2 linked regions of the Thermopolyspora flexuosa genome follow. The protein of the gene in region 1 interacts with the protein of each later gene in a pairwise test. Links are inferred from orthologs where the notes say so. Each region holds a gene or a part of one and is shown in the gene's direction. Other genes may lie near its edges. The genes, in order: eno and rpe.

The links.
Region 2: the proteins of eno (region 1) and rpe interact in binary tests that used the Escherichia coli proteins (3 or more experiments, as listed by UniProt). The link is inferred for Thermopolyspora flexuosa from one-to-one orthologs.

What each region holds. Positions count from the first base shown.
Region 1 is NZ_VFPQ01000001.1:292,333-298,858, forward strand. Bases 1,444-4,417 are described here. They hold eno (phosphopyruvate hydratase), read left to right. Parts: upstream 1,444-2,278; coding sequence 2,279-3,556; downstream 3,557-4,417. Other genes in these bases: FHX40_RS01300 (nucleoside triphosphate pyrophosphohydrolase), read left to right, coding at 1,444-2,112; FHX40_RS01310 (FtsB family cell division protein), read left to right, coding at 3,561-4,016; FHX40_RS01315 (DUF501 domain-containing protein), read left to right, coding at 4,105-4,417. Also shown: mfd (transcription-repair coupling factor), read left to right, coding at 1-394; FHX40_RS01295 (SurA N-terminal domain-containing protein), read left to right, coding at 517-1,125; more of FHX40_RS01300, read left to right, coding at 1,141-1,443; more of FHX40_RS01315, read left to right, coding at 4,418-4,626; FHX40_RS01320 (Ppx/GppA phosphatase family protein), read left to right, coding at 4,623-5,573; FHX40_RS01325 (uracil-DNA glycosylase), read left to right, coding at 5,620-6,417. UniProt on the Escherichia coli protein: Catalyzes the reversible conversion of 2-phosphoglycerate (2-PG) into phosphoenolpyruvate (PEP). It is essential for the degradation of carbohydrates via glycolysis.
Region 2 is NZ_VFPQ01000001.1:3,255,671-3,261,953, reverse strand. What follows is about bases 1,777-4,507. They hold rpe (ribulose-phosphate 3-epimerase), read left to right. Parts: upstream 1,777-2,670; coding sequence 2,671-3,345; downstream 3,346-4,507. Other genes in these bases: FHX40_RS13750 (ABC transporter ATP-binding protein), read right to left, coding at 4,415-4,507; FHX40_RS13755 (ABC transporter ATP-binding protein), read right to left, coding at 3,366-4,418; FHX40_RS13765 (RsmB/NOP family class I SAM-dependent RNA methyltransferase), read left to right, coding at 1,777-2,604. In the rest of the region: def (peptide deformylase), read left to right, coding at 1-124; fmt (methionyl-tRNA formyltransferase), read left to right, coding at 258-1,187; more of FHX40_RS13765, read left to right, coding at 1,204-1,776; more of FHX40_RS13750, read right to left, coding at 4,508-5,485; FHX40_RS13745 (ABC transporter permease), read right to left, coding at 5,508-6,283. UniProt on the Escherichia coli protein: Catalyzes the reversible epimerization of D-ribulose 5-phosphate to D-xylulose 5-phosphate.

The sequences.
Region 1 (6,526 bases):
CGACGTCGCCGCGATCCGCGAGGAGCTGCGCGACCGGTACGGCCCGCCGCCGGAGGAGGTGGACAACCTGCTCGAGGTGGCGCGGTTCCGGGTGCGGGCGGCGAAGGCCGGGCTCACCGACATCACGCTGCAGGGCCAGCACATCCGGTTCTCGCCGGTCGAGCTGAAGGAGTCCCAGCAGGTGCGGCTGCAGCGGCTCTACCCCAAGTCGGTGTACAAGGCGCCGACCCGGCTGCTGCTCGTGCCGGTGCCGCGCACCAAGCCCGTAGGGGGGCGGCCGTTGCGTGACCTGGAGCTGCTGAAATGGTGCCGGGACCTGGTGGAGGCGATGTTCCCGCCGGCCCCGGCGGGCCAGGCGGCGTCCGGTCAGGCGGCGGCGTCGGCGGCGCGCTGAGCCATGGCACCGGGAACGGTCGCTCCGGGCAGGTTTTCCACAGCCAGTGCGAACGAAGGATCGAGGGGGCGGGCGCCGATGGTAACGTGCCTGCGTCCCGGGCATATCGGAAGGTCGATACGGTGAAGTCGAATCGTGTGCGTTTCCTGCTGGCGGTGGCCGCCACCGCCGCGGCGCTGACCGCCTGCACCCCCGCCGGCACCGCCGCCGTGGTGGGCGGCGAGCGCATCTCCTCCGCCGAGCTGAACCAGAACATCGAGGCCGTGAAGCGGGAGGCCGCTGCGATCAACGCCGATCTGGACGCGCCCGAGGCGCTGCCCGCGAAGCTGCCCCAGGTGGTGCTCCACTACCTCGTGCTCATCCGCCAGTCCGAGCAGCTCGCCCGGCGTGACGGCATCACGGTGAGCGAGAGCGAGATCGACCAGCAGATCAAGCGGTACGAGGACGCCTACCAGATCTCGTTCGACCAGCTCGCGCCGCGGGTGGGCATCCCCAAGGCCCGGATCCGCGACTTCATGCGCGCCCAGGTCATCCAGAACAAGGTCGCCCCGCGGCTCGGCATCACCGAGCAGACCACCGAGAACGAGGCGATGGAGAAGCTGGACAAGGCGCTCTCCGAGGCCGCCCCGGTGACCTGGAACCCGCGGTACGGCAAGCGCGTCGGGCTCGACGGCCGGTTCGAGCTGCCCGACCGGTTCGGCGCCGCGGACGCCGACGGCAACGAGGGCTGACCCGGAGCGCGGCCGGTGCTGATCGTCGTCACCAGCTCGCCCCGGGTCGCCCCGGGGCCGCTCACCCACCGGGCGTGGGAGGTGCTGCGCGCCCACCCGGTGCTCGTCGGATCGCCCGAGCACCCGCTGCTGCCGCACCTCGCCGAGGCCGGGATCACCGCCGAGACGGTGGACCCCGACCCGGAGGCGGTCGCCCGCCGCGCGGCCGCGGGCACGGTGGTCTGGCTCGCCGCGCAGGACGGCGACGAGGAGTTCCTCGCGGCCGTCGGTGAGGCCGCCCGCGCCCTGCCCGAGCCGCCCGCGATCGAGACCGTCGCGGGCACGGCCGACCTGCCCGGCGCGCGGCTGATCGACCTGGTCCGGGTGATGGACCGGCTGCGCTCGAACTGCCCGTGGGACGCGAAGCAGACCCACGAGTCGCTGCTGCCGTACCTGCTGGAGGAGGCCTACGAGGTCACCGAGACGATCGAGGAGGGCGACCACGGGGCGCTCCGCGAGGAGCTCGGCGACCTGCTGCTCCAGGTCGCCTTCCACGCCCGCATCGCCGCCGAGCGGGACGCGGACGCGGGCGGCTTCGACATCGACGACGTGGCCGAGGCGATCGTGGCGAAGCTGGTGCGCCGCCACCCGCACGTGTTCGGCTCGGTCTCGGTTTCCGGCGCGGACGAGGTGAGCGACAACTGGGACGCGATCAAGGCGGCCGAGCGCGCGGCGAAGGGCGGGGACGCCTCGGTGCTCGCCGGGGTGCCGATGGGCCAGCCCGCGCTCTCCCTCGCGGCGCAGCTGCTCGGCCGCGCCACCCGCGCCGGCGCCCCGCCGGAGCTCGCCGAGGACGTCGGCTCGGGGCTCGGCGCCCGGCTGTTCGCGCTGGTGCGCGAGGCGCAGCAGGCGGGCCTCGACCCGGAGGCGGAGCTGCGCGCCGCCGCCCGCGCGTACCGGGACCGGGTGCGGGAATGGGAGGCGTCCCGGGACTCGGCCGCACCCTGACGCGGGGTCGTTCCGCGGGTCCCGGCGCGGGTACGAGCCCGGGCGCCGATTCGGCGTCCGGATCCGTGTCCTGATGCGGATGTGGCACGTGTGGCCGACGTGGCGGTCGCGGGCGGGCCGGATAGGCTCTTGACGTAACTTGGGGACCTACCTCTAGGAGTGCTTCGTGGCTTCCATCGAGGCCGTTACCGCGCGTCAGATCCTCGACTCCCGGGGCAACCCGACCGTGGAGGTCGAGGTCGTTCTGGACGACTACAGCACCGGCCGCGCCGCGGTACCCAGCGGCGCGTCCACGGGGCGGTTCGAGGCCGTCGAGCTCCGCGACGGCGAGGCCGCGTACGGCGGCAAGAGCGTGGAGAAGGCCGTGCTCGCGGTGACCGACGAGATCGCCGACGAGATCCACGGCATCGAGGCCGAGGAGCAGCGGATCATCGACCAGACGATGATCGACCTCGACGGCACGCCGAACAAGTCCCGCCTCGGCGCGAACGCCATCCTCGGCGTGTCCCTCGCCGTGGCGAAGGCCGCCGCGGAGAGCGCCGACCTGCCGCTGTTCCGCTACGTGGGCGGGCCGAACGCGCACGTGCTGCCGGTCCCGATGATGAACATCCTCAACGGCGGCGCGCACGCGGACACGAACGTCGACATCCAGGAGTTCATGATCGCGCCGATCGGTGCGGAGACCTTCTCCGAGGCGCTGCGCTGGGGCGCGGAGACCTACCACGCGCTCAAGGCGGTGCTCAAGGAGCGCGGGTACGCCACCGGCCTCGGCGACGAGGGTGGCTTCGCCCCGAACCTGCCGTCGAACCGGGACGCGCTCGACCTCATCGTCGCCGCGATCGAGAAGGCCGGGTACACCCCCGGCGGCGACATCGCCCTCGCGCTCGACGTCGCCGCGTCCGAGTTCCACCAGGACGGCGTCTACACCATCGAGGGCAAGGGTCGCAGCGCCGACGAGATGATCTCCTACTACCAGGAGCTGGTCGACGCCTACCCGCTCGTCTCCATCGAGGACCCCCTCAACGAGGAGGACTGGGAGGGCTGGAAGGCGATCACCCAGGCGCTCGGCAACCGCGTCCAGCTCGTCGGCGACGACCTGTTCGTCACCAACCCCGAGCGGCTCGCCCGCGGCATCGCCGAGGGCGTGGCGAACGCGCTGCTGGTCAAGGTGAACCAGATCGGCACGCTGTCGGAGACCCTCGACGCGGTCGAGCTCGCGCACCGGGCCGGCTACCGGTGCATGATGAGCCACCGCTCCGGCGAGACCGAGGACGTCACCATCGCCGACCTCGCGGTCGCCACCAACTGCGGCCAGATCAAGACCGGCGCCCCGGCCCGCTCCGACCGGGTGGCGAAGTACAACCAGCTCCTGCGCATCGAGGAGCTGCTCGACGACGCCGCCGAGTACGCCGGTCGCAAGGCCTTCCCGCGCTTCACCGGCTGAGGCGATGCGGCGCCCGCAGTTGACGGGGCGGGCGGCGATCCTCGCGGTCGTCGTCTGCGCGATCGTGATGAGCCTCGCCTACCCGGTGCGCGAGTACATCGCCCAGCGGCGGCAGATCGCCGAGCTGGAGGAGCAGCGGGCCCGGGGCCTGGAGGAGCTGCGGCGGCTCACCGAGCAGAACCGCAGGCTCTCCGATCCCGAGTACATCCGGCAGCAGGCGCGCGCCCGCCTGCACTACTGCGGCGCCGGTGAGAAGTGCTACGTCGTGGCGGACGATCCCGCCCGCGACGACCGGTCCGACCGGAAGGCCGAGACCCGGTCCGATCCCAAGGTGCCCTGGTACCAGGCGCTGTGGGAGTCGACGCAAGCCGCCGACGCGGGCACCGGGCGCCGCGCCGGCGGCACCGGCCGGGACGGCGGCACCGGCGGCGGCGACGAGCGGGGCGAGGCCGCGCGGTGAGCGCCCGCCGGGGAACCGGCGGACCGGGCGGTCCGCGGCTTCGGGCAGGATGGGGGCAGGACAACGCCGGTACGGGAACGGGAGCGGCATGATCGATCCAAGGGATGTGGCGGCGGTCGAGCTGCAGCTCGGACGCAAGCCGCGGGCGATGCGCCGGGTCGCGCATCGGTGCCCGTGCGGACTGCCGGACGTGGTGGAGACCGCGCCGCGGCTGCCCGACGGCACGCCGTTCCCCACGTTGTTCTACCTGACCTGCCCGAAGGCGGCCTCGGCGATCGGCACCCTGGAGAGCTCGGGGCTGATGCGTCAGATGCGGGAGCGGCTCGCCGAGGACCCCGAGCTCGCCGCCCGCTACCGGGCCGCGCACGAGGACTACCTCGCCCGGCGGGCCAAGGCCGGTGAGGAGGAGGGCCTGGAGCCGCTGCCGGAGGGCATGCAGAGCGCCGGCGGCATGCCGACCCGGGTGAAGTGCCTGCACGCCCTGGTCGCGCACGAGCTCGCCGTACCGGGGATCAACCCGTTCGGCCGGGAGGCGCTCGACATGCTCCCCGAGTGGTGGGCCGGAGGCCCGTGCGTGAAGGTGCCCGAGCCGGAGGAGGAGGGCGAATGAGGGTCGCGGCGATCGACTGCGGCACGAACTCGGTACGGCTGCTCATCGCCGACGTCACCGACGGCGGGCTCGCCGACGTGGAGCGGCGCATGGAGATCGTCCGGCTCGGCGAGGGCGTCGACCGAACCGGGCGGCTCGCCCCGGAGGCGCTCGACCGCACCTTCACCGCGATGCGCGGGTACGCCAAGCTGATCGCCAAGCACGCGGCCGACGGGCCGACGCCGGTACGGGTGGTGGCGACCAGCGCCACCCGGGACGCCGCCAACCGGGACGCGTTCGTCTCCGGGGTGCGGGAGATCTTCGGCGTCGACCCGGAGGTGGTGAGCGGCGACGAGGAGGCCCGGCTCTCGTTCACCGGCGCCACCGGCGACCTGCCGCCGGGGCTGGCCGAGCCGTACCTGGTGGTGGACATCGGGGGCGGCTCGACCGAGTTCATCGTGGGCACGGGCGGCGGCCCGGCCTCCGGGGACGTCGCCGGGGCGATCTCGGTGGACATCGGCTGCGTACGGCTCACCGAGCGGCACCTCAAGGGCGCCGGCGATCCCCCCGCGGCCGAGGCGGTGCAGGCGGTCGTCGCCGACGTGGAGGCCGCGCTCGACCGCGTGGAGCGGGCAGTGCCGGTGCGCGAGGCGCGCACGCTCATCGGCCTCGCCGGGTCGGTGACCACGGTGACCGGCATCGCGCTCGACCTGCCCGCCTACGACTCCGCGCGCATCCACCACTCCCGCGTCCCCGCCGCGCGGGTGAGCGAGGTGGTCTCCCGCCTCCTTGCGATGACCCACGACGAGCGCGCGGCGATCCCGGTGATGCACCCGGGCCGGGTCGACGTGATCTGCGCGGGCTCGCTCATCCTCGACCGCATCATGCGCCGCTTCGGCTTCGCCGAGGTGGTGGCGAGCGAGCACGACATCCTCGACGGCATCGCGTTCAGCCTGTACCGCCGGTAGTGACGACGGTTTGGCCCCGGCGGCGCGAGCTGGCACGATCGGGCGTGTGAGTCACGTACCCCCGGGCAGCGGGTGGCCCGGCGACCCCGCACACCCCGGCACGCCGGTCGCGCACGACGCCGCCGAGGTGCGCGCGCTCGCCGCGGCCAGCCCCGATCTCGGCGAGCTCGTCGCGCGGGAGTCGGTGTGCCGCGCCTGCCCCCGGCTGGTGAAGTGGCGGGAGGAGGTCGCCACGGTACGGCGCCGCGCGTTCGCCGACCAGACCTACTGGGGGCGGCCGGTGCCCGGCTGGGGCGACGAGCGGCCCCGCGTCCTCGTCGTCGGGCTCGCGCCGGCCGCGCACGGCGGCAACCGCACCGGCCGGATCTTCACCGGGGACCGCAGCGGGGACTGGCTGTTCGCCTCGCTGTACCGCACCGGGCTCGCCGCGCAGGAGACGAGCACGCACGCCGGGGACGGCCAGCGGCTGCTGGGGGCGCGGGTGGTCGCGGCGGTGCGGTGCGCGCCGCCGGAGAACAAGCCGACGAGCGAGGAGCGGGACACCTGCCTGCCGTGGCTGGTGCGGGAGGTCGAGCTGGTCGCGGCGTCGCTGCGGGTCGTGGTGGCGCTCGGCGGCTTCGCCTGGCAGGCGGTCTTCCCGGCGTTCGGGCGGGCCGGGTTCGCGGTGCCGCCGCGCAGGCCGCGGTTCGGGCACGGCGCGCGGGCCGAGCTGCGCGCCCCCGACGGGCGCACCGTCACGCTGCTCGGCAGTTATCACCCGAGCCAGCAGAACACGTTCACCGGACGGCTCACCGCGGACATGCTCGATGATGTTTTCCGGCAGGCGGTGGAGCTCGCGAAATAATCGCCCGGCGCGCCGCGTAAACGGCCCGCCGTACCCGTGAAGAATCACCCGCCCTCACCCGGGGAAGGCGGCGTACGGCCAGGTCAGGGCGGGTGTGATCGATGGCATG
Region 2 (6,283 bases), 3.0 Mb from region 1 along the record:
CGACCGCATGGATCCCGAGCAGCGCAAGCTCGCCATGAAGGCGATCCGGGAGGCCGAGTGGAGCGGCCTCAAGCCGCCGGTGGTGAAGTACTCGCCGCACGCCACCTACGGCAAGGCGATCTGAGGCCATCCGAGGCCCGCCGTACGGCCGGGCGGGACGGTGGTGCGCCGCGCGACCGGGACGCCGCGCGCACCGTGATCGGGCCCCTCGTGTGCGGGTGACCGGGGGCCGGTTCGAGAGAGGCGTTGGGGGAACCTTGCGTTTGGTCTTCGCCGGAACGCCGGAGACGGCGCTGCCGTCGCTGCGGCTGCTGCTTCGGTCGCCGCGGCACGAGGTCGTGGCCGTGGTGACCCGGCCCGACGCCCGGTCGGGGCGGGGGCGGAAAGTGCATCCCAGCCCGGTGGCCGAGCTCGCCGCCGAGGCGGGCGTGGAGGTGCTCAAGCCCGCCCGCGCGGGCGACCCGGAGTTCCTGGCCCGGCTGCGCGAGATCGCGCCCGACTGCTGCCCGGTCGTGGCGTACGGCGCGCTGCTGCCGGAGACCGCGCTCGAGATCCCCCGGCACGGCTGGGTGAACCTGCACTTCTCGCTGCTGCCCGCGTGGCGCGGCGCGGCCCCGGTGCAGCACGCGATCCTGCACGGCGACGAGATCACCGGCGCGACCACGTTCCGCATCGTCAAGGAGCTCGACGCCGGCCCGGTGTTCGGCGTGGTCACCGAGGCGGTGCGGCCCGAGGACACCAGCGGCGACCTGCTCGCCCGGCTCGCCGAGTCCGGCGCGCGGCTGCTCGCCGCCACGCTCGACGGCATCGAGGACGGCACGCTCGAGGCGCGCCCGCAGCCCGCCGAGGGCGTCTCGTTCGCCCCCAAGATCGAGGTGGCGGACGCCCGCGTCGACTGGGCCGCGCCCGCGCTGCGCGTCGACCGGCTGATCCGCGCCTGCACCCCGGCCCCGGGGGCGTGGACCGAGTTCCGCGGCGGCCGGCTCAAGCTCGGCCCGGTCCGGCCGGTCCCGGACGCGCCCGCGCTGCCGCCCGGCGCGCTGCACGCCACCAAGGAGGAGGTGCTCGCCGGCACCGGCACCGTCCCGGTACGGCTCGGCGAGGTGCGCCCCGAGGGCAAGCGCGCGATGACCGCCGCCGAGTGGGCCCGCGGCGCCCGCCTCACCGCGGGCGACGCCCTGACCTGAGCGAGCGAGGAGCGACGTGACCGGACAACGGCGACGGGGCCGGGCGCGGCCGCCCCGCCAGGCCGAGCCGCGGCGGCCGGTGCGGGACGAGGCGCGGAACGCGGCCTTCGACCTGCTGCGCGCGGTGCGCGAGCGGGACGCCTACGCCAACCTGCTGCTCCCGCGCATGCTGCGGGAACGCGGCCTGACCGGCCGGGACGCCGCGCTCGCCACCGAGCTCGGCTACGGCACGCTGCGCGGCCTGCTCACCTACGACCGGATCATCGCCGCGTGCAGCGACCGGGCGCCGGAGAGGCTGGACCCGCCGCTGCTCGACGCGCTGCGCCTCGGCGTGCACCAGCTGCTCGCCACCCGCATCCCGCCGCACGCCGCGGTGAGCGCCACCGTCGCCCTGGTGCGCCGCCGGGTGGGCGAGGGACCGTCCCGGTACGCCAACGCGGTGCTGCGCCGCGTCGCGCACCGCAGCCTGGAGGAGTGGCTGCCGATCGTCGCCCCCGCGGCCGAGGAGGACCTCGTCGGCCACCTCGCGGTCACCCACAGCCACCCCCGGTGGATCGTCACCGCGCTGCTCGACGCGCTCGGCGGCGACCGGGCCGAGGCCGAGGCGCTGCTCGCCGCGGACAACGAGCGTCCCCTCGTCACCCTCGTCGCCCGGCCCGGCCGGGCCACGGTCGACGAGCTGGTCGCGGCCGGCGCCGAGCGCGCCCGCCGCTCGCCGTACGCGGCCTACCTGCCCGAGGGCGACCCGGCCGCGATCCCCGCGGTCGCCGAGGGGCGGGCCGGGGTGCAGGACGAGGCGAGCCAGCTCGTCGCGCTCGCGCTCACCCGGGTGCCGGTGACCGGGCCCGACGCCCGGTGGCTCGACCTCGCCGCGGGCCCCGGCGGCAAGGCCGGCCTGCTCGACGCGGTCGCCGCCCAGCGCGGCGCCCGGCTGCTCGCCTCCGACGTGCAGCCCCACCGGGCCGCCCTGGTACGGCAGGCGGTCCGCGACGCCGCCGTGGTCGTCGCCGACGGCACCGCCCCCGCCTGGCGCGAGGCCGCGTTCGACCGGGTCATGCTCGACGCCCCGTGCACCGGCCTGGGCGCGCTGCGCCGCCGCCCGGAGGCCCGGTGGCGGCGCGGCCCGGAGTCGCTGCCCGAGCTCACCGCGCTGCAGCGCCGCCTGCTGGAGGCCGCCGCCGACGCGGTACGGCCCGGCGGCGTGGTCGCCTACGTCACCTGCTCGCCGCACCTCGCCGAGACCGTCGTCGTGGTCGAGGACGTCGCGGGCCGCCGCGGCGACCTGGAGACGCTCGACGCCCGCGAGTACCTGCCCGAGGCCGACGGGCTCGGCGACGGGCCGTACGCGCGGTTCTGGCCGCACCGGCACGGCACCGACGCGATGTTCCTCGCCCTGCTGCGGCGCACCGCGTCCTGATCGGACGCGGCGAGGGAGCGGTCCCGGCACAGGTCACGGCGGCGGGCCCAATAGACTCGCCCCATCATGGCTGTACAGATCTCGCCCAGCATCCTGTCCGCGGACTTCGCGCGGCTCGCCGACGAGGCGGCCCGGGTCGGCGACGTCGCCGACTGGCTCCACGTCGACGTCATGGACAACCACTTCGTGCCCAACCTCACCCTCGGCCTGCCGGTGGTCGAGTCGCTGCTCAAGGCCACGCCGCTGCCGCTCGACTGCCATCTGATGATCGAGGACCCGGACCGGTGGGCGGTGCAGTACGCCGAGGCGGGCGCGGGCAGCGTCACCATCCACGCCGAGGCGGCCAAGGCGCCGGTGCGCACGCTGCGGCAGATCCGCCGGGCGGGCGCGCGGGCGGGCTTCGCGCTCAACCCGGCCACCCCGGTGGAGCCGTACGCGGACCTGTTCGGCGAGATCGACATGCTGCTCGTGATGACCGTGGAGCCGGGCTTCGGCGGCCAGCCGTTCCTCGACGTGGTGCTGCCGAAGGTGCGCCGGGCCCGCGAGCTCATCGACCGGCACGGCGGCGAGGTCTGGCTCCAGGTGGACGGCGGCGTGTCCGCGGCCACGATCGAGCGCTGCGCCGAGGCGGGCGCGGACGTGTTCGTCGCGGGCAGCGCGGTGTACGGCGCCGAGGACGCCGCGAAGGCCGTCCAGGAGCTGCGCGACCTCGCCGAGTCGGCCTGGAAGCGGCGCGGCTGACCGGCCGGCCGTACCGCGGCTCAGCCGGGCCGGTTCTCCGCGGACCCCTGGGCGAGCGCCCCGTGCGCGGCCGGCTCCGCCGGCGGCGGCGGGTCCATCGGGTGGTGGCAGGCCACCAGGTGCCCCTCGGCGTTGCCGTCGAGCCGGACCAGCGGCGGGGTCTCCTGCGCGCACTTCTCCGTCGCCTTCCAGCACCGGGTGCGGAACCGGCACCCGGACGGCGGGTCGACGGGGGAGGGGAGGTCGCCGGTGAGCCGGATGCGCTCGCGGCCCGGCTCCGGGTCGATCTCCGGCACCGCGGACAGCAGCGCGTGCGTGTACGGGTGGCGGGGCCGCTCGTAGAGCGAGGCGCGGTCGGCGATCTCCACGATCCGGCCCAGGTACATCACCGCGACCCGGTGGGAGAAGTGCCGCACCACCGCAAGGTCGTGGGCGATGAACAGGAACGCGATCCCGAACTCCCGCTGCAGCCGCTGCAGCAGGTTGATCACCTGGGCCTGGATCGACACGTCGAGCGCGGACACCGGCTCGTCGGCCACGATCAGCCTGGGCTGCAGGGCGAGCGCCCGCGCGATCCCGATGCGCTGGCGCTGCCCGCCGGAGAACTCGTGCGGGTAGCGGTTGTAGTGCTCGGGGTTGAGCCCGACCGTCTCCAGCAGCTCGCGCACCCGCCTCTCCCGGCCCCCGGGCGGGTCGATGCCGTTGATCTCCATCGGCCCGCGGATGATCGACCCCACGGTGTGCCGCGGGTTGAGCGACGAGTACGGGTCCTGGAAGATCATCTGGATCTGCGGGCGGATCGGCTTGAGCTCCCGGCGGCTCGCGTGGGTGATGTCCCGCCCGTCGAACCGGATCGTCCCGCGATCCGGCTCGAGCAGCCGCGCCACGAGCCGGCCGGTGGTCGACTTGCCGCAGCCGGACTCGCCGACGAGGCCGACCGTCTCCCCGGGGGCGACGGTGAGGTCGACGTCGTCCACCGCGTGCACCGACCCGATCCGGCGCTTGATCAGGAATCCGCCCGTCACCGGGAAGTGCTTGGTGACGCCGGACAGCTCCAGCAGCGGCTCGGTCATGCCCGCTCCTTCCGGTCGTCTCGGGCGTCCGTGAGGCGCCGCTTGTCCTCGGGCGCCAGGTGACAGGCGTCGGCGTGCCCGTGCTCGGGGACGAGCGCGGGCCGCTCACGGGTGCACAGCTCCCGCCCGGCGAGGTCGACGAAGTCGCACCGGGGGTGGAACGGGCAGCCCGGCGGCGGCGCGAGCAGGCTCGGCGGCGTGCCGCGCACCGGCCGCAGCGGGACGTCGAGCGGGGAGCGCAGGCTCGGCATCGACGCGAGCAGGCCCCAGGTGTACGGGTGGCGGGGCTCGCGCAGCACCTCGCGCACGGTGCCCCGCTCCACCGCCCGCCCGGCGTACATGACGAGCACCTCGTGCGCGGTGTTCGCCACCACCCCCAGGTCGTGGGTGATGAGGATGATCGCCATGCCGGTCTGCTGCTGCAGGTCCTTGAGCAGGTCGAGGATCTGCGCCTGCACGGTCACGTCGAGCGCGGTGGTGGGCTCGTCGGCGATGAGCAGGTCCGGGTCGCAGACGAGGGCCATGGCGATCATCGCGCGCTGCCGCATGCCGCCGGAGAAGTGGTGCGGGTAGTCGTCGACGCGCAGGTGCGGCTGCGGGATGCCGACCCGGCGCAGCATCTCGATCGCCCGCTCGCGGGCCTCGCGCCGGCTGCCGCCCTTGTGCCTGCGGTAGGTCTCGGCGATCTGCCGCCCCACGGTGTGGTACGGCGACAGCGCGCTGAGCGGGTCCTGGAAGACCATGGCGACGCGGTCGCCGCGCAGCCGCTCCATGGTGGCCCGGTCCGCGGAGACCAGCTCCCGGTCCTCCAGCCAGATCTCGCCGGTGACCGTGGTGGTCGCCGGGTCGTGCAGGCCGAGGATGGACAGGCTCGTCACCGACTTGCCGGAGCCGGACTCGCCCACGATGCCGAGCGTGGTGCCCTTCTCCAGGTCGAAGGAGAGGCCGTCGACCGCGTGCACCACGCCCTCCTCGGTGGTGAATTGCACGGCGAGGTCGCGGACGGCGAGGAACGGCCCGGGGCCGCGGCGCACGGGGGACTCGGTGGTCCAGGTGGCGGTGCTCACTCCTGTTTCTCCGTCTCTGGCGTCAGCTCAGCCGTACCCGCGGGTCGATGACCGCGTAGAGGACGTCCACGATGATGCTGAACACCACGATCGCGGTCGCGGCGAGCAGCACGGTCGCCATGAGCATCGGCAGGTCGGAGTCGGTGACCGCGCGCACCGCGAGCCGCCCGATGCCCTGCAGGCCGAACGTGGTCTCGGTGATGATCGCCCCGCCGATGAGGTGCCCCAGGTCGACGCCGAAGATCGTGACCACCGGGATGAGGGTGCCGCGCAGCGCGAACCGCCCCACCACGGTACGGCGCGGCAGCCCCTTGGCCACGGCGGTGCGCACGTAGTCCTCGGTGAGCTGCTCCACCATGGTCGAGCGGGTGATCCGCGTGTAGTTCGCGGTGAAGATCAGCGACAGCACGACCCACGGCAGCAGCAGGCCGTACGCCCAGCCGATCGGGTCCTCGGTGAGCGGCACGTACCGCGGCTGGTCGAGGATCTGCCACTGGTAGACGAGGAAGTACATGGCGAGCGTGCCGACGAAGTAGATCTGCACCGAGGCGCCGATCAGCGACGCCACGCTCGCGATCTTGTCCAGGGGTCTGCCGCGGCGCAGCGCCGCGACCACGCCGGTGCCCACCCCGAACAGCAGGAACAGCACCGCGGCGCCGAAGGTGAGGGAGAGCGTCAGCGGCAGCCGGTCGAGGATCGTCTCCAGCACCGGCTCCCGGTTGACGAACGAGTAGCCCAGGCAGGGCGCGGGGCAGTGGCCCAGGCCCTCGTAGTCGCGGCCGACCACCAGGCCGGCCA